DNA from 3 places in the Pseudocitrobacter sp. CD920760 genome. Region 3 is predicted to be linked to each of the others. Evidence: predicted binding sites of a transcription regulator. Region 3 holds the regulator's gene; each other region holds the start of a gene.
The links. The regulator CRP, encoded in region 3, controls carbon source genes, mostly activating them, when cyclic AMP is high. The targets are predictions, from matches to a motif close to ATGTGANNNNNNTCACAT.
Positions count from the first base shown of each region.

Region 1 (6,814 bases), 2.5 Mb from region 3:
GGCTGCGGACTTCATCAAGCACCACCTGCCACGGCAGACCGTTTTCAGCGGCACGAGCAATATCCTCGCGAATCTGCCGCAGACGCTGGCGCAGCGAGCCGTGCGCATAATCCGCCTGCCATTTTGCCAGCCCCGCCGCCGCGTTAGGCCGTGAAAGCAAGCCGTGGCGTGAGAACGCCAGCAGTTTGCCGCGATGCCCTAAGCGGGTCAGCGATGCCACAACGTCTGCCATGCTCAGTGCAGTACCGACAATCGCCACGTTGGCCTCGGGCGGGATGTTTTCCAGCGCCCCGGCAACCCACGGGTTGGCTACCAGGCGCGGATGTTCAGCAATCGCCCGCACTTCTTCAGGGAGATCCGGCGGCGGATGACTGACCGCCAGCACCACGCGATCGGCAGCGATCTTACGGCCCTGTGCGGTGATCACCTGATTATCCTGCCAGGCCACGGCTGTATCACGCAGATGGGAGACGCGTCCTGGCTGCTTTTGCGCCTCGGTGAGAAACGCCTGGGCGACATAGCGACCAAACTCGCCGCGTTGCGGATAGACACTGCCATCGGGGCGACGGGCGTCAGCATCGCGCTGGAAACTCGCCTGCTGGCGATACCAGCGGTCAAACGCGCCCTCTTCCTCACCGGAAAGCTGCATCCTGGACGCTGGAACATTGATGCGATGCGCCGGGTCGGCAGCGGAGTACGCCACGCCCAGCCCCGGCAGTTCTCGGGGCTCAATGAGGGTGATACGTACAGGCGTTTGCGCTTCGCGCAGCAGATGAATTGCCACCGCCGCCCCGCTGAAGCCGCCGCCAATAATCACAATATGAGGTTCACTCATCGCACATCTCCACAAACCTTGTTTAACTGGCGCTAACCTGTTTTGTCGGACGCGCCGCACCGCCGATGGTTTCGCCAAACGGACCGGTATTCACATTGCCGGACTGACTACGCGGACGCGTACTCAGCGGCAGCAGCGGCATGACCAGCTCGGCGAAGCGATGTGCCTCTTCGAGATGCGGGTAGCCGGAGAAAATAAAATTCGTAATTCCTAAAGCCTGGTACTCACGAATACGTTCCGCCACCTGCTGCGGATTGCCCACCAGCGCGGTGCCTGCGCCGCCGCGCACCAGGCCAACGCCCGCCCACAGATTGGGCGAGATAACCAGATTGTCGCGATTGCCTTTGTGTAAGGCGCTCATCCGAGCCTGCCCGGTGGAATCCATACGCGAGAAGATCTGCTGTGCCTGCGCGATGGTGTCATCATCCAGATGCGCGATCAGTTTGTCGGCGGCGGCCCACGCCTCTTCCTCCGTTTCGCGCACAATGACGTGCAGACGGATACCGTATTGCAGCTCGCGTCCTTTTGCTTTCGCCCGCGCTTTTACCACTTCCAGCTTCTCCGCCACCTGTGCAGGCGGCTCACCCCAGGTCAGATAAGCGTCGATATGATCGCCCGCGACGTCAATCGCCGCATCGGATGAACCGCCAAAGTACAGCGGCGGGCCATTCTCCTGTACCGGCGGGAACAGCACCTCCGCGCCTTCCACCTTGATATGCTTGCCCTGGTAATCGACCTTTTCACCTGCCAGCAGGCGGCGATAAACATCGAGGAATTCCTGGGTCACTTCATAGCGTTCAGTATGATTCAGGAAAATCCCGTCGCCTTTGTTTTCGACCGGATCGCCGCCGGTCACCACGTTAATCAGCAAACGGCCTTCTGACAGGCGATCCAGCGTTGCCGCCATGCGTGCCGCAAGCGTAGGCGGCTGAAGCCCAGGACGCACCGCCACCAGATAACGCAGATTACGCGTCTGCGGGGCCAGCGCGGCGGCCACCAGCCAGGAGTCTTCACAGCTTTTACCGGTTGGGATCAGCACACCGTAATAGCCCAGGCTATCGGCGGCCACCGCCACCTGTTGCAGATAAGGCAAATCAACCGGACGCCCACCCTGGGTAGTGCCCAGATAGCGACCATCACCGTGGGTTGGCAGGAACCAGAAGACATTCAGGTTATTATCGGATTTCGCTGTCATTATCTCTTTCCTTTATAACTATATTCACTATTTATCGAAGCGTTTCTTCAAGATGGTTATAACGGTATTAGCGAAATCCGTGCCAAAATTTAACAAAAATTAAAACCATAAATATCATATAGTTAACACAAATAGCGAGATCGGCATCTCGTTGCAAATGCGACAGGCATCGGACACGCTCTGCTGCAAATGCAACAAACCGGGCCTTCCCCCCTCTGGTGTATTGCTCCGGTAAAAGATAACTTCGGCATATGAATTACGCGGAGCCAAACCTATGCTGAACGCCTCTACCCCTGTGCTGATTGACCCGGCTTCCAAAGCCTTTCAAAGCTTGCTTGACCGCTTTGCCCCGACCGATGCCACCGTGCTCATCATTGGTGAAACCGGCAGCGGCAAAGAGGTCGTGGCCCGCTACCTTCATCACCACAGCCCGCGTAGCCACGCGCCGTTTCTGGCGGTGAACTGCGGTGCGTTAACCGAGTCGCTGGCAGAAGCGGAACTGTTCGGTCATGAGAAAGGCGCGTTTACCGGTGCGATGCAGGCACAGCCCGGTTGGTTTGAGGCCGCTGAAGGCGGCACGCTGCTGCTGGATGAAATTGGCGAGCTGAGCCTGGCGTTGCAGGTCAAACTGCTGCGCGTGTTACAGGAACGCGAGATCACCCGAGTGGGCTCGCGCAGACCCATCAAGGTGAATGTGCGGGTGATTGCGGCCACCCATGTCGACCTTGAACAGGCCATCCGCGAGCGCCGATTCCGGGAAGATCTCTTTTACCGCCTCAATATTGCAGCGGTTAACCTTCCGGCACTGCGTCAGCGGCGCCAGGATATCCCATTACTTGCAGAGCATTTTTTACAGCTTTACGCCAGGCGCTTAGGCAAACCCTCACGCCGTTTAGCCCCGGATACGCTGGCCGCGATGATGGACTATTCATGGCCTGGCAATGTTCGTGAGCTGGAGAACATGCTGCATACGGCCGTATTGCTCAGCCAGGAGGAAGTTATTACGCCTGCGCAGCTGCGCTTTACTTCCGCACCAGCCAGGATCGATGAGCAAGAAGAAGATACATTGGCGGCGTTTATGCGTCAGCAGTTAACGCTGCACGGCGGGCAGTTGTACGACCGGGTGATGAACGCGATGATTCACACGGCGATGACGCAAAGCGACAATAATCAGAGCCAGGCCGCCGCGCTGCTGGGCATCAGCCGTCACTCGTTGCGCACTCACCTGGAGCATCTCGGAGTAATAAAAAGTCGCCGCAAGCCGGAGGCTGTACTGATGAGCCCCTCCTCGCCTGCCCCTCGCGAGCGTGAGCTACGTATTGGTTATCAACGTTTCGGCAACCTTGGCGTGCTGAAGGCGCGTCAGACGCTGGAGCGCGAATTTGCCGGGCGCGGCGTGAACGTCCTGTGGAGCGAATTCCCTGCGGGCCCGCAAATGTTGCAGGCGCTGAGCAATAACGATATTGATTTTGGCACCACGGGCGAAGCGCCGCCGGTCTTTGCCCAGTCGCGCGAAAACGCGCTGCTTTACGTCGCCTGGGAGCCGCCCGCGCCACGCAGCGTGGCCATGGTGGTGCCGAACGACAGCGACATTCAGCACATTCGTCAGCTGCGCGGTAAACGCATTGCCCTGAATAAAGGTTCCAATGTGCACTGGCTGCTGGTGCAGATTCTGGAAGAAGCAGGTTTACGCCTTGAGGATGTAAAAGTGGTGTACGCACCGCCCAAATATCCGCTGACGCCCAGCGACTATCTGGCCGCCGATGCGTGGATGATGTGGGACCCGGTACTCAGTGATGCAGAGAAAAGCGGTCAACTGCGGATTGTCGCCACCGGCGAGGGGCGTGTGAACAATCATCAGTTTTACATCGCCCGCCGTCAGTACGCTCAGCATAACGATGATATCATTGCGCATGTTGTTGATGCACTCGGCAGAACCGGGAAGTTTATCGACAGGCAGCGTCATGACGCGGCGCAGTTGCTTTCCAGCGAACTGGGGCTGGATATCACCTCGCTGGAGTGTGCGCTGGCCCGTCGCAGCCATCAGACCCGCGAAATGGATCTGAAAGTGATTCGCGCCCAGCAAACCATCGCCGACCGCTTTTACGCCCTGGGCCTGCTGAGCAAGCCCGTGTCAGTACGCGATGCTATCTGGAATGCGAAAGTGGAACAGGCCGAACCGTGGATTGCGGCCTGAAAACACTCAGTGCTGCTTAAAGGTGGCGATGGGCTTCGGTGAAATGCCGAAGTCCTCTTTCAGCTGCTGCTTACTTTTCATCACCATCTGCCCGTTGGTGTCGATGGTCATATGCTGGGCGTCGCTGTTGTAGCGCGCCTGCCAGAGCATCACCAGTTGCAGGCAGTTCTCTTTTTGCTCTGCGGTCAGGGCCACGCCATCCGGCCATTTCCCCAGTTCCACCGCCGTCATCAAACGCTGATAAACGTCCGGTGTCATATTGTCGATAATTTGCTCAATACTCATGTCCGACTCCGACTGTTAAGGAATAATTTGCTGAATCGTTTTTTCAACCTTTAGTTGACTCACCTTTCTCGCCATCCGTGAAGCTCAGGGACGCCGAATTGACGCAAAAACGTTCACCTGTCGGCTGAGGCCCATCAGGGAAGACATGGCCCAGGTGCGCATCGCAATTTCCGCAACGAATTTCAGTACGTTGCATGCCGTGAGAGTAATCGTTGAGATAGCGAATGGCCGTATCGCTCACCGGCTCATAAAAACTTGGCCAGCCACATCCGGAATCGTACTTACTTTCGGAGTGAAAAAGTGGCGCATCGCACACTAAACAATGGTAAATCCCGTCACGCTTATTATGCAGCAAACGCCCGGTGAATGGCGGCTCGGTGCCGTGATTCTGCGTGACGTAGAACTGCATTTCGCTTAAATTTTTTTTGAGTTCTTCGGGGGTAGGTTTGTTCGCCATTTTGCTCACATCTCGCTATGGAAAGTACATCTCAACTCCGATTCTAACAAAACATTAACAATGGCGTATCGACTTTTGTTCTAAACTTATTCGATGCGAAAAGGCGGCCAGATTATTGTGATGTATTTCACATTTTTATCTGCTGTAACCTTTAAAATTCGCCGCGCCGACCCCATGTGGTTACAAGCTCAAAGGGAGAGTGAGGCATTTCAATCGAGCAAAGGTTGTGCTGAGGATTGATTTGTCGCAATGATTGACACGATTCCGCTTGACGCTGCGTAAGGTTTTTGTAATTTTACAGGCAACCTTTTATTCACTAACAAATAGCTGGTGGAATATATGACTATCAAAGTAGGTATCAACGGTTTTGGCCGTATCGGTCGCATTGTTTTCCGTGCTGCTCAGGAACGTTCTGACATCGAGATCGTTGCAATCAACGATCTGTTAGACGCTGACTACATGGCATACATGCTGAAATATGACTCCACTCACGGCCGTTTCAACGGTACCGTTGAAGTGAAAGACGGTCATCTGATCGTTAACGGTAAAAAAATCCGTGTTACCGCTGAGCGTGATCCGGCTAACCTGAAATGGAACGAAGTTGGTGTTGACGTAGTTGCTGAAGCGACTGGCCTGTTCCTGACTGACGAAACCGCTCGCAAACACATCACTGCTGGTGCGAAAAAAGTTGTTCTGACTGGCCCGTCCAAAGACAACACTCCGATGTTTGTTAAAGGCGCTAACTTTGACAAATACGAAGGCCAGGACATCGTTTCTAACGCATCCTGCACCACTAACTGCCTGGCTCCGCTGGCTAAAGTTATCAACGACAACTTCGGTATCATCGAAGGTCTGATGACTACTGTTCACGCGACCACCGCTACTCAGAAAACCGTTGATGGCCCGTCTCACAAAGACTGGCGCGGCGGCCGCGGCGCATCCCAGAACATCATCCCGTCCTCTACCGGTGCTGCTAAAGCAGTAGGTAAAGTACTGCCAGAACTGAATGGCAAACTGACTGGTATGGCGTTCCGCGTTCCGACTCCGAACGTATCCGTTGTTGACCTGACCGTTCGTCTGGAAAAAGCTGCTTCTTACGAAGAAATTAAGAAAGCAATCAAAGCTGCTTCCGAAGGCCCGATGAAAGGCGTTCTGGGTTACACCGAAGACGACGTTGTATCTACCGATTTCAACGGTGAAGTTTGCACTTCCGTGTTCGATGCTAAAGCTGGTATCGCACTGAACGACAACTTCGTGAAACTGGTATCCTGGTACGACAACGAAACCGGTTACTCCAACAAAGTTCTGGACCTGATTGCTCACATCTCCAAATAAGTTGAGATGAAACAGTAATCTGAAAGAGCGACTTCGGTCGCTCTTTTTTTTGTTTGAAAAGAAGGATTGCGTAATGATTAATAAAATTTTTGCACTTCCGGTAATCGAACAACTTACCCCTGTGCTCTCCCGTCGTCAGCTTGATGAGCTGGAAGTTATCGTTGTTGATCACCCGGCAGTTAAAGCTTCCGTTGCGCTTCAGGGCGCTCACCTGCTGTCGTGGAAACCGGCGGGAGAAGCGGATGTGCTGTGGCTGAGCAACAATACCCCGTTTAAAAACGGCGTTGCGCTGCGCGGCGGTGTGCCAATCTGCTGGCCATGGTTCGGCCCGGCGGCTCAGCAAGGCCTGCCTTCTCACGGTTTTGCGCGTAACCTGCCGTGGGCGCTGAAAGCACACAACGAAGATGACAACGGCGTAGTACTGACCTTTGAACTGCAAAGCAGCGAGGCGTCTCGCCAGTACTGGCCGCACGACTTCACCCTGCTCGCCCGTTTCAAACTGGGTAAAAC
Region 1 is NZ_CM173490.1:2,257,333-2,264,146, reverse strand. Features, by position in the region: gene AC1MKH_RS10500 (FAD/NAD(P)-binding protein) at 1-835, opposite strand, end outside; gene ssuD (FMNH2-dependent alkanesulfonate monooxygenase) at 858-2,030, opposite strand; gene AC1MKH_RS10490 (sigma-54-dependent Fis family transcriptional regulator) at 2,305-4,227, shown strand; gene AC1MKH_RS10485 (YeaC family protein) at 4,234-4,512, opposite strand; gene msrB (peptide-methionine (R)-S-oxide reductase MsrB) at 4,556-4,969, opposite strand; gene gapA (glyceraldehyde-3-phosphate dehydrogenase) at 5,309-6,304, shown strand; gene AC1MKH_RS10470 (D-hexose-6-phosphate mutarotase) at 6,378-6,814, shown strand, end outside.
Region 1: msrB (peptide-methionine (R)-S-oxide reductase MsrB) is a predicted target of CRP. The motif match lies at 5,085-5,102, and genes of this name have one in related genera.

Region 2 (6,814 bases), 670 kb from region 3:
CCCCGCCACACTCCCTCAAACGGGGTTAACCGTTTTCCACGGCCAGAGGATCATCATCGTCAGAATCAGTCCCTTGCCGTAAACGAAACTCATCATCCTGCGCCGTAGCCTGCTCGACTAAATCCGGATTAATCTCGCGTTTCACCTCGACACCGAGGTGACGGAAAGCTTCCGTTTGCGCCAGCAGATTCCCGCGCCCGGAAGAGAGTTTCTTCATCGCCTGACGATAGTTGTCCTGCGCTTTATCCAGGCTCTGCCCGATAGCGGACATATCATCAATAAACAGGCGCATTTTGTCGTACAGACGGCTGGCCCGCTCGGCGATTTGCTGCGCATTGCGGCTCTGGTGTTCATAGCGCCAGAGATTAGCAATGGTGCGTAGCGCTACCAACAAAGTGGTAGGACTTACCAGCATAATGTTATTTTTTAAAGCTTCATTGATCAGTTCGGGCTGTCGGTCTAATGCCAGCAAAAAGGCAGGTTCAACAGGGATAAACATCAGGACGTAGTCCAGCGTTCGCAGCCCCGGAAGCTGCTGATAATCTTTGCGCCCCAGCAGGCGAATATGGTTTCGCACAGCGGCGATGTGCTCCTGCAATGCCAGCTCGCGGGTGACGTCATCTTCGGCATTGAAGTAGCGTTCATAAGCCACCAGCGTCATTTTGGCATCGACCACCACATCTTTTCCCTGTGGCAGGCGAACGATGACGTCCGGCTGCATGCGGGCGCGGGTATCGGTTTCGATACTAACCTGAGTTTCGTATTCGTAACCTTCACGCAGGCCAGAGGCTTCCAGCACGCGCGTCAGCACCACTTCGCCCCAGTTGCCCTGAGTTTTATTGTCGCCTTTTAACGCGCGCGTCAGGTTGACGGCTTCACGCGTCATCTGTTCATTCAGCTGTTGCAGGTTACGAATTTCATGGGCCAGCGTGTGGCGCTCTTTTGCTTCCTGGCCAAAACTGTCCTGCACCTGGCGGCGAAAGCCGTCAAGCTGCTCGCGCAACGGGGTAAGTAAACTGTTGAGGCTTTGACGGTTTTGCTCATCCACCCGACGATTGCTGTGTTCAAAGATACGGTTGGCCAGGTTTTCGAACTGCTCGCTCAGGCGCTGCTCGCTGTTGATCATCTGGCGAATTTTGTCTTCCGCATGATGCTGCGTGGCTTCCAGCCGCGTGGTCACTTCACGCAAATCGGCTTCCAGCGAGGTATTGATTTCACGCAGGCTACGCAGTTCATTATTCAGCAGCTCGCACTCCTCGCGCCAGTGCGCGTTCTGCGCCAGCTGTTGCTTCGCAGCGCTCAGCTCGCCGTAGATATCACGCTCTTCGGCCAGCTGTTCCGCCCGCTGCTGCGCGACGCGATAGCTCGCGGCCAGCCAACCCAGCGCAACGCCCGCCAGTGCAACCAGAAAATAAATAAGAATGGCGATATCCACAATGCCCCCTGCATGAACGACTTACGGCAAAAATAGAATTGTGCTGTATAGATGTCCAGTTGGAAAGGTTTTTCCTGCGAGGAGGTACGCAAATTGAAAAAGGCCGAACGTGTCGGCCTTTAAGAAGAGAAGAAGGATTACAGCAGGCGGCGTGCCGCTTCCACAACGATTTTCACCGCGTGGCTTTCGGTTTGTTTCATCGTCTCAGCGTTCGGGATCTCCTGCTGAGTACGGTTCACAATCACGCCCGCGACCATCCCTGCGCGCAGCCCCTGGCTGGAACACATGGTCAGCAGCGTCGCGGATTCCATCTCGTAGTTCATCACGCCCATCGACTGCCACTCTTCCATGGAGCCTTTGAAGCGGCTAACCACGCGGCCAGAGAAGGTATCGTAGCGTTCCTGACCCGGATAGAAGGTGTCGGAGGACGCGGTTACGCCAACGTGCGTGGTCGCGCCAATCTCTTTGGCCGCCGCAACCAGCGCGGTGGTGCAGTCGAAATCAGCCACAGCCGGATATTCCATCGGCGCAAAGTGCAGACTCGCACCGTCCAGACGAACGGATGCGGTGGTGACCAGCACGTCGCCTACGTTGATATGCGGCTGAATCGCCCCGGTGGTACCGACGCGCAGGAAAGTGCGGATGCCCAGCTGCGCCAGCTCTTCAACGGCAATAGAAGTAGACGGGCCGCCGATACCGGTAGAGCACACAATCACCGGCTTGCCATCAAGCTCAGCATGCCAGGAGGTAAATTCGCGATGTGATGCCAGTTTGACCGGCTTTTCCATCAGCGCGGCGATCTTTTCCACACGCTCTGGATCGCCAGGGACGATAGCCAGCGTAGCCCCTTGTAAATCGTTTTTAGTGAGGCCGAGATGAAAAACATCAGACTTAGACATAGAAAACTCCTCTGTGGATCGGTTTTGTCAGAAGAAGCAAAAAGCCACTTTACAGAAGACCATGACAATATTTCGTGACCACCATCACCAAGAATTAAAAATCTTGCATAAGATTCCATCAGGAAAGTGATTTACATCACATTAACAAGTTATATCTTCTGGGGTTGCACAAAAATCGCCCGTATTCAGGCACTGTGATTTATCTATATTAAAGAACATCACAGAAGCGCTAAAGGCTCATTTAAAGGTACGGAGAATGCCATGACCACCAACAACCAACCTGGGTTTGCACCTGCCGCATCACCTCACGCAACAACAGCTGTTCGCACACCAGAGGCCGAAATTACCGCTGGCGAAACATCGATCCCCTCTCAGGGCGATCAGCTACCCGCGTATCACGCGCGTCCAAAGCACAGCGATGGCCCACTTCCGGTGGTAATCGTAGTGCAGGAGATTTTTGGCGTCCATGAACACATCCGCGATGTTTGTCGCCGACTGGCCTTAGAAGGCTATCTGGCCATCGCGCCGGAGCTCTATTTCCGTCAGGGCGATCCGAACGACTATGCCGATATCCCGACCCTCTTTAATAACCTGGTCACGAAAGTACCTGACGCACAGGTGCTGGCCGATCTTGACCACGTTGCCAACTGGGCATCACGCAATGGTGGGGATGCCAGTCGCCTGATGATCACCGGCTTCTGCTGGGGGGGCCGCATCGCCTGGCTGTATGCTGCACATAACCCGCAGTTAAAAGCCGCCGTCGCGTGGTATGGAAAATTGCTGGGCGATAAATCACTGAATTCACCGAAACATCCTGTCGATATCGCCGTCGATCTCAATGCACCGGTACTGGGTTTATACGGCGGTCAGGATACTGGCATTCCGGTTGATACCGTGGAAACCATGCGTCACGCACTGCGCGCCGCCAATGCCAAAGCGGATATTATTGTTTACCCGGACGCCGGGCATGCGTTTAATGCGGATTATCGTCCAAGTTATCATGAAGAATCGGCGAAAGATGGCTGGCAGCGCATGCTGGAGTGGTTTAAGCAGTATGGTGGGAAAAAATAAGGATTTTGCCCGGTAATGCGTTCGCTTACCGGGCCAGTACACTTTACCCCTTACGCAAATTCTGCGCCGCCCGCACCATGTTCGCCAGCGCCGCGCGGGTCTCTGGCCAGCCGCGGGTTTTCAGGCCACAGTCCGGGTTGACCCACAGGCGTTCCGCCGGGATGCGCTGTTCGGCTTTCTTCAGCAGCGCTTCAATCCACTCCACGCTCGGCACGTTCGGTGAATGAATGTCATACACGCCAGGCCCGATTTCGTTCGGGTAATCAAACTCTTCAAATGATTCCAGCAACTCCATATCGGAACGCGAGGTTTCGATAGTGATGACGTCTGCATCCAGCGCCGCAATCGAATCCATGATGTCGTTGAACTCGCAGTAACACATATGCGTGTGGATTTGCGTGTCATCTTTCGCCACGGCGGCGTTGATACGGAAGGCTTCCACGCCCCACTGGAGATACGCGTCCCAGTCGCTGCGGCGCAGCGGTAAGCCTTCGCGCAGTGCCGGTTCGTCAATCTGGATGATGCCAATTCCAGCGGCTTCCAGGTCCGCCACTTCATCACGCAGCGCCAGCGCAATCTGTTTGGCGATGGTTTCACGGCTCACGTCTTCACGCGGGAAGGACCAGCAGAGAATCGTCACCGGCCCCGTGAGCATCCCTTTCACTGGCTTGTCGGTCAGCGACTGCGCGTATTTCGCCCACTCCACGGTGATCGGAGCCGGGCGGCTGACGTCACCAATAACAATCGGCGGTTTCACACAGCGGGAACCGTAGCTCTGCACCCAGCCGTTTTGCGTAAAGACAAAACCGTCCAGATGTTCGCCAAAGTATTCCACCATGTCATTACGCTCAGCTTCGCCGTGGACCAGCACATCAAGCCCTAAACGTTCCTGCTCCACAATGGCCTGTTTAATCTGTTCCGCAATGCCCGTGCGGTAGTTGTTGGCATCAAGATTACCCTTTTTGAAATCCAGGCGCAGGGTGCGAATTTCCGTGGTTTGCGGGAAGGAACCAATCGTGGTGGTCGGCCAGGCAGGCAGGTTAAAACGCGCACGCTGGGCTTGCGCTCGCACGTCATAAGCATTTGCACGCTGGCTATCCTGCGCGGTAATGGCCGCCAGACGTTTTGCTACCGCCGCATTATGAACGCGGGTTGAGTGACGACGCGCCTGAATCGGGGCGCTCCACGCTGCCAGCGCAGACGTATCACCGCTATTGAGCGCATCGCGCAACAGCGCCAGTTCTTCACATTTTTGCAGAGCGAAGGCAAACCAGCTTTTCACCTCCGCATCCAGACGCGTTTCCACGCTCAGATCGATCGGGCTGTGCAGCAGCGAGCAGGACGATGCCACCCACAGTGAGCGTTTGCCGACGATCTCGCGAATTTGTGTATATTTTTCCGTAAGATCGGCGCGCCAGACGTTACGTCCGTTAATCAACCCGGCGGAGAGCAGCCAGTCGGCAGGCAAGCGCTTATGCAGTTCGGCAACATCATCTTTGCCATGAACCAGGTCAACATGCAGGCCCTGGATCGGCAGAGCAGTAAGGGTATCCAGGTTAGGTGTGACGCCTTCAAAGTAAGTCGTCAGCAGCAATTTCACCTGCCCCTGAAGAGCGTCATAGGCGGATTGATAAGCTTCCCGCCACGCCTGCGGCAGTTCCAGCACCAGCGCCGGTTCATCAATCTGTACCCACTCAATACCGCGTTTTGCCAGCGCACTCAGCACATGCTGATAAACCGGCAGAATATCTTTGAGCAGGTTCAGACGGTCAAATGCCTCGCCTTTGACCTTACCCAACCACAGATAGGTCACCGGCCCCAGCAGAACGGGCTTCACCTGGTGGCCCAACGCCAGCGCTTCATCCACTTCCTCCAGCAGCTGTGTCCAGATCAGTTTGAACTGCTGGCCTTTGACGAACTCCGGCACCATGTAGTGATAGTTGGTATTAAACCATTTGGTCATTTCCGCTGCCGCCGCTGGTTCGCCGGTGGGGGCACGCCCACGGCCAATACGGAACAGGGTGTCGATATCCACCGATCCATCGCTGTTCTGATGACGAGCCGGAACGTTGCCCAGCATCAGGCTGGTCGTCAGAACATGGTCGTACCAGGCAAAATCGCCCACCGGCAGCAGGTCGATACCGGCCTGTTTCTGCTGCTCCCAGTGACGCGCGCGCAGTTCACGCCCAACCGACAGCAGTTCTTCCTGAGTCGAATTCCCCGCCCAGTAGCTTTCTTGCGCTTTTTTCAGCTCGCGGCGCAGGCCAACGCGAGGGAAACCGAGGGTGTGATTGAGAATTGTCATGGTATGCCCCTTATGGAATTTTCATGATTTAGACGTCCAGATGTTTACACATCCATAATTGGCGGTTACTGTATATTCCTCAAGCGCAAATTGTTCATGCCGAAGTGAAGGACTTTCATGATCGAAGTTAAACATCTGAAGACGCTACAAGCGTTGCGGAACTGCGGGTCGCTCGCCGCTGCGGCGGCCACGCTGCATCAGACCCAATCCGCCCTTTCCCACCAGTTCAGCGATCTGGAACAGCGCCTTGGCTTTCGGCTATTTGTACGTAAGAGCCAGCCGCTGCGCTTTACGCCGCAGGGCGAGATCCTGCTCCAGTTGGCAAACCAGGTGCTGCCGCAAATCAGTCAGGCGCTTCAGGCCTGCAACGAGCCGCAGCAAACGCGTCTGCGCATTGCCATTGAGTGTCATAGCTGCATTCAATGGCTGACGCCTGCACTGGAAAACTTCCATAAAAACTGGCCGCAGGTTGAGATGGATTTTAAATCCGGCGTCACGTTTGACCCACAACCCGCACTTCAGCAGGGCGAGCTGGATCTGGTCATGACCTCCGATATTCTGCCGCGCAGCGGGCTGCACTATTCGCCGATGTTTGATTATGAGGTGCGTCTGGTTATCGCGCCTGACCATCCACTGGCGGCAAAAACGCGCATTACACCGGAAGATCTCGCCAGCGAAACGCTGCTGATTTATCCGGTGCAGCGCTCGCGCCTGGATATCTGGCGTCACTTCCTGCAGCCGGCGGGCATCAGCCCATCGCTGAAAAGCGTCGATAACACGTTATTGTTGATTCAGATGGTTGCCGCCCGCATGGGGATTGCCGCGCTGCCGCATTGGGTGGTAGAGAGTTTCGAACGCCAGGGTCTGGTGGTCACCAAAACCCTGGGTGAAGGCTTGTGGAGCCGACTGTACGCCGCCGTACGCGATGGCGAGCAGCGTCAGCCGGTCACGGAGGCGTTTATTCGTTCAGCGCGGAACCACGCGTGCGATCATCTTCCGTTCGTGAAGAGCGCGGAGCGACCCACTTTCGATGTACCCACAGCGACGCCAGGATCACCAGCGCGCCTGTAATGAATGTCGGCCAGTGCGGCTGTTGATGCCAGA
Region 2 is NZ_CM173490.1:176,628-183,441, reverse strand. Features, by position in the region: gene rmuC (DNA recombination protein RmuC) at 26-1,435, opposite strand; gene udp (uridine phosphorylase) at 1,573-2,334, opposite strand; gene AC1MKH_RS00825 (dienelactone hydrolase family protein) at 2,596-3,405, shown strand; gene metE (5-methyltetrahydropteroyltriglutamate--homocysteine S-methyltransferase) at 3,449-5,710, opposite strand; gene metR (HTH-type transcriptional regulator MetR) at 5,828-6,781, shown strand; gene bioP (biotin transporter) at 6,669-6,814, opposite strand, start outside.
Region 2: udp (uridine phosphorylase) is a predicted target of CRP. The motif match lies at 2,459-2,476, and genes of this name have one in related genera.

Region 3 (6,814 bases):
ACTTAGCTATTCGTAAGGCGCGCGATATGGGGCGTCATATCAGCTACTTCGGGCCGGATGCCAACGACTTCAGCCTGCTGGAACAAACGTTCCGCGAGTACGGGCACAGCGGCACCGGACAGTCGCGAAAATATCTGCATACCTATGATGAAGCGGTGCCGTGGAATCAGGTGCCGGGAACCTTTACCCCGTGGCAACCGCTGCCTGAGCCGACCGACGTGCTGTTCTATGAAGGGCTGCACGGCGGCGTGGTCACGCCGCATCATGATGTGGCAAAGCATGTCGATTTACTGGTGGGTGTGGTGCCAATCGTAAACCTGGAGTGGATCCAGAAGATGATCCGCGACACCAGCGAGCGGGGTCACTCCCGCGAGGCGGTGATGGATTCCGTGGTCCGTTCGATGGAAGATTACATCAACTACATCACCCCGCAGTTCTCGCGCACGCATCTCAACTTCCAGCGTGTGCCAACGGTCGATACCTCCGATCCCTTCGCCGCCAAAGGCATTCCGTCGCTGGATGAGAGCTTTGTGGTGATCCACTTCCGCAATCTCGATAATATCGATTTCCCGTGGCTGCTGGCGATGTTGCAGGGCTCGTTTATCTCGCATATGAATACGCTGGTAGTGCCCGGCGGCAAGATGGGGCTGGCGATGGAATTGATCATGACGCCGCTGGTGCAGCGGTTGATGGAAGGGAAGAAGATTGGGTGAAGGGTGCAGGCTGGGCCCCTCACCCCGGCCCTCTCCCGCAGGGAGAGGGAGAAAATCAGCGCAGAACCTGAACACCGCACGGTCAGTCCCCTCTCCCTGCGGGAGAGGGTTAGGGTGAGGGGTGTCTCAACTTACCCCTCCACCACCTCATAAGAATGGGTAATGTTCACCGCTTTGCCCAGCATCAGCGCCACTGAACAATATTTCTCAGCGGACAAGTCCACCGCACGGGACACCGCCGCATCTTTCAGCTCTTTGCCGGTCACAATGAAGTGCAGATTAATGTGCGTGAATAGACGTGGCGCTTCTTCGCGGCGTTCAGACGTCAGTTTAACTTCACAATCGGTCACGTCGTAACGGCCCTTTTGCAGAATAGACACCACGTCGATGGCGCTACAGCCGCCCGCTGCCATCAGCACGATTTCCATCGGGCTTGGCGCTTTATCACCTGAGTTGCCATCCATCAAAATCTGGTGCCCGGAAGCCGACTCACCCAGGAAGGTTAACCCTTCAACCCATTTCACACGCGCTTGCATAATTGTCACTCCAGAGTTGCAAATTTATTGTCAGATTACGCGCACATAACAAATCTCGCAACGGAAGTAGACCTGGGTCATGCTGAAGCGAGACACCAGGAGACACACGGCAAAAGCTATGCTAAAACAGTCGGGATGCTACAGAGATACATAAACGTACTGCATGTATGCAGAGGACATCACATACTGGTCGCGACAATCTTTGACGACCAACTTCCCAGGTAGAGGGAAGGATATTATTTCAACCAGTGGCTGCCTGATTTATGCCGCTGGCGATAGCTTATAACAGAGGATAACCGCGCATGGTGCTTGGCAAACCGCAAACAGACCCGACTCTCGAATGGTTCTTGTCTCATTGCCACATTCATAAGTACCCATCGAAGAGCACGCTGATTCACCAGGGTGAAAAAGCGGAAACGCTGTACTACATCGTTAAAGGCTCCGTGGCAGTACTCATCAAGGATGAGGAAGGCAAAGAGATGATCCTTTCCTACCTCAACCAGGGCGATTTCATCGGTGAACTGGGCCTGTTTGAAGAAGGCCAGGAACGTAGCGCCTGGGTTCGGGCGAAAACCGCCTGTGAAGTGGCTGAAATCTCCTATAAGAAATTCCGTCAGCTCATCCAGGTTAACCCGGATATCCTGATGCGTCTCTCGTCTCAGATGGCGCGCCGTCTGCAGGTCACCTCTGAGAAAGTGGGCAACCTGGCGTTCCTCGACGTTACCGGTCGTATCGCGCAGACGCTGCTGAATCTGGCAAAACAGCCGGATGCTATGACCCACCCGGACGGTATGCAGATCAAAATCACCCGTCAGGAAATCGGTCAGATCGTCGGCTGCTCTCGTGAAACCGTGGGTCGTATCCTGAAGATGCTGGAAGATCAGAACCTGATCTCCGCACACGGTAAAACGATCGTCGTTTACGGCACGCGTTAATCCCGTCTGACGGCGTATTGTTCGCGCAATACGCCGTTTTTGTCTCGTATGTGGCGCAGGCTGATTTACCATCCGGAAGTCAACTATGCACTGCGGCAAACGCTGGTGTTATGTTTGCCGGTCGCCGTCGGCCTGATTCTTGGCCAGCTTCAACACGGCTTACTGTTCTCTTTAGTGCCTGCCTGCTGCAACATCGCCGGGCTGGATACTCCCCATAAACGTTTCTTCAAACGCCTGATTATCGGTGGGTCGCTGTTCGCCGGTTGCAGCCTGATTGTGCAACTGCTGTTGGCCGATGATATCCCGCTGCCGTTTATTCTCACCGGTCTGGCGATGGTGCTGGGCGTTACCGCCGAAATCAGCGCCCTGCACGGGCGATTGCTTCCGGCCTCGCTAATTGCCGCGATTTTTACCCTGAGCCTGGCGGGCAATATGCCCATCTGGGAACCGTTACTGATCTACGCGCTCGGCACGCTGTGGTACGGGTTGTTCAACTGGTTTTGGTTCTGGCTGTGGCGTGAACAACCGCTACGCGAGTCGTTAAGCCTGCTTTACCGCCAACTGGCGGAGTACTGCGAAGCCAAATATAGCCTGCTGACGCAACATACCGACCCCAATACCGCCCTGCCGCCGTTGCTTAATCGTCAGCAGAAAGTGGTCGATCTGATTTCCCAGTGCTATCAGCAGATGCACATGCTGGCGGCCAATCAGCACAATGATTACAAGCGCCTGCTGCGCGCCTTCCAGATGGGGCTGGATTTGCAGGAGCACATTTCGGTGAGTCTGCACCAGCCGGAAGAGGTGCAAAAACTGGTCGAGCGCAGCCACGCCGAAGCGGTGATTCGCTGGAACGCGCAAACCGTCGCCGCGCGCCTGCGGGTCATGGCCGATGATATTCTCTATCACCGCTTCCCGACGCGCTTCAACATGGATAAGCAAATTGGCGCGCTGGAGAAAATTGCCCGCCAGCATCCCGATAACCCGGTTGGGCAATTCTGCGCCTGGCACTTCAGCCGCATCGCCAAAGTGTTGCGTTCGCAGCGTCCGCTTTATCCGCGTAATCTGATGGCTGATAAAGAGCGCCGTCTGCCGCTGTTCCCGGCGCTGAAAAGCTATCTGTCGCTGAAATCGCCCGCGCTGCGTAATGCCGCACGTTTAAGCGTGATGCTGAGCATCGCCAGCCTGATGGGCGCAGCGCTGCATCTGCCAAAACCCTACTGGATCTTAATGACCGTGCTGTTGGTGACGCAAAACGGTTACGGCGCGACGCGCGTGCGTATCTTCCACCGTGCGGCGGGCACCCTGGCGGGGCTGGTGATTGCCGCCGCCACACTGCATTATCACTTCCCGGAAGGGTTTGCGCTGGCCGCGATGCTGGTGATCACCCTGATAAGCTATCTGATCATTCGTAAAAGCTACGGCTGGGCGACGGTGGGTTTCACCATTACGGCGGTATATACCCTGCAATTGCTGACGCTCAACGGCGAGCAGTTTATCGTCGCGCGTTTCGCCGACACCATTATTGGCTGCCTGATTGCCTTCGGCGGCATGCTGTGGCTGTGGCCGCAGTGGCAAAGCGGCCTGCTGCGGAAAAATGCGCACTCTGCGCTGGAAGCGGATCAGGAAGCGATCCAGTTAATTTTGAGTGACGACCCTTCCGCGGAAAAACTGGCGTATCAACGTATGCGCGTCAACCAGGCGCATAACGCCTTGTTTAACTCGCTCAATCAGGCGATGCAGGAACCGGGCTTTAATACGCACTATCTGGAAGATATGAAACTGTGGGTGACGCACAGCCAGTTCATCGTCGAACATATCAACGCCATGACCACGCTGGCGCGTGAGCACGACACGCTCTCGCCGGAGCTGATGCAACGTTATCTGGAATCGTGTGAAGTCGCCCTGCAACGCTGCCAGCAACGTCTGGAGTATGATGAATCGGGCAGCAGCGGGGATGTGAACATCATGGAGTCGCCGGATACGCTGTCCCACGGGCCACTCAGCACCATGGAACAGCATCTCCAGCGTATTCTGGGCCATCTCAACACCATGCACACCATTTCATCGGTGGCATGGCGTCAGCGGCCACGGCACGGTATCTGGCTAAACCGCCATATCAACTGACGACTTTCGCCACCGCCTGTGCAAAGCGCGTCATGCCGTCGTCGATGTCTTTTTCTTCCACCACCAGCGATGGCGCGAAACGCATCACGTCTGGCCCGGCGTTCAGCACCATGACACCGGCATCAGCGGCCGCGTAAAGGAATTCACGTGCGCGGCCTTTGTACGGTTCTTTCAGCTCGGCGCCAATCAGCAGGCCCATGCCGCGAATATCGCTGAAGACATCATACTTCGCGTCGATATCCTGCAAATGTTGCACAAAACGCTCGCGTTTGGCATGAACGCCATTCAGCACTTCCGGCGTGTTGATAATATCGAATGCCGCACCCGCCACGGCGCACGCCAGCGGGTTACCACCGTAGGTCGAGCCGTGGGAGCCGACGTGAAATGCGCTGGCGATATCTTCGGTAGTGAGCATGGCGCTAATCGGGAAACCCCCGCCCAATGCTTTCGCGCTGGTGAGGATATCCGGCGTCACGCCATAGTGCATATAGGCGAACAGCGAACCGGTACGGCCCATCCCGCTCTGCACTTCATCAAACACCAACAGCGCCTGATGTTTATCGCACAGGTCACGCAGCCCCTGTAAAAATTCCGGCGTCGCGGCCAGCACGCCGCCTTCGCCCTGAACGGGTTCGACCACAATCGCGCAGGTATGGTCGTCAATCACCGCTTCCACCGCGTGCAAATCGTTAAACGGCACATGGACGATATCCGCCGGTTTTGGGCCAAAGCCATCGGAATATTTCGGCTGACCGCCGACGGAAACCGTAAACAACGAGCGACCATGGAAGGCGTTGTGGAAGGCAATAATCTTACTTTTGTACGGGCTATGACGCGTAGAGGCGTAGTACCGCGCCAGTTTGAACGCGGTTTCGTTGGCTTCAGTACCGGAGTTCATAAACACCACGCGCTCGGCGAAGGTGGCGTCCACCAGCTTCTGCCCCAGACGCAGCGCCGGTTCATTGGTGAATACGTTGCTGGTGTGCCACAGGGTTTCGCCCTGCGATTTCAGCGCCTCAACCAGCGCCGGATGGCAATGCCCCAGCGCCGTCACCGCAATCCCGCCGGCGAAATCGACGTACTCTTTCCCCTGCTGATCCCACACGCGGCTGCCTTTACCTTTTACCGGGATAAACTCCGCCGGTGCATAAATTGGCAGGATCACCTGATCGAATGTCGCGCGGGTAATTGCAGGTTGTTTGGTTGTCATGTCATGCCCTTCTGTGATTATGCAGCAATGATTATGAAATTATAATCACAAAATATGCATAAAAAATCACTCAATGGCAATATGCAATTGCGGAAACACACAATTTTAGCTTTATGTTTTTAGCCGGAAAGTTATGCTACGCAATCGTAACAATGGAAATAATCACTAAGGGAATAGTATGTTTCTAAAACGCATCGCCATTATCTCGTTGTGCATAGGGCTGCTTTGCGGCTGCGATAATGCCAACGATGAAACACCGCCAACGTCTGAGCCTGCGCCTGCGCCTGCGCCTGCGCCTGCGCAAACTGATAGTGTTGATACGCATAACAACGTCGCAATGAAAGCCAATCAGTGGCTGGACATTATCAACAACGATTCCCCCGCCTATCAGTATGACAAAAGCAGTGAGGAAGATGTTGAACTGCCGACGGTTATCGGTCAGCAACTTGTCTGGGCCAAAGAGAGCTACGTTAAAACGGTCAAAGCACAACGGCTCTTCAGGCGCAAAGAACCTGTCACGGAAAGCGAATTCGACATACTGATGTCACAATTTAAGGTGATATCCAGCCCCGAAGAGAGAGAAACGTACCGGCGCATCGGTAAAACCATCTCGGCCACGCAGCCACCATTACCGCAACTGGATCGCGCCGGGCAAACGCTGATCGAGAGCGAAATAACATTGTCCGAGGCGGTTAATGCGCTTGTTGAATATCACACCTCTGGCGCCTATCGGCAGGATCGCCTGAGTAAAGCGCCGGCATTGCATATGGCGCTGGATCAGGCCTGGCAGCAATACCGGCAGGCTTCCCGAGAGGCGAGCACCCTTCGCAATGCGTTGTTCAGCGAAGAGCATGATATTGAACTGGCGTACTATAAAGACTGTGGCCTGACAGGACGACTGGCGGTTGTTGAAAGCGCAGACACTGTGCAGGAGATCGTTGACCGCTTATATACCGTGATTTCTCAGCAGAAAAAGGTCGAACATATTCCCCTGGCCGCATGGCAACAAAAAACAGAACAACTCGAAGGCGAACTGGCGCTGATCAATTCACTGGCAACAGATCCGCGCGCCCTCAGCGACAACGGCCTCGACGAGGCCTATATCAAAGACTATGCAAAGGCACTTGACGCATTCATTATCCACCTCAAACTCACCCTGCAGGGTGTCGGTGAAAGCGTGGAAAAGAACACAACGCTGCTGGACGAGCTGGAACAAAAGCAGATGGCGCTGTTCGGAGTGTATAACCAGCTTATTACCGGCGTCACTTGCGAGATGTAAAAGACGCCTTCATCATC
Region 3 is NZ_CM173490.1:4,766,015-4,772,828, forward strand. Features, by position in the region: gene AC1MKH_RS22520 (phosphoribulokinase) at 1-713, shown strand, start outside; gene AC1MKH_RS22525 (OsmC family protein) at 845-1,249, opposite strand; gene crp (cAMP-activated global transcriptional regulator CRP) at 1,552-2,184, shown strand; gene AC1MKH_RS22535 (YccS/YhfK family putative transporter) at 2,233-4,308, shown strand; gene argD (bifunctional acetylornithine/succinyldiaminopimelate transaminase) at 4,301-5,518, opposite strand; gene AC1MKH_RS22545 (DUF3829 domain-containing protein) at 5,697-6,797, shown strand; gene pabA (aminodeoxychorismate synthase component 2) at 6,813-6,814, opposite strand, start outside.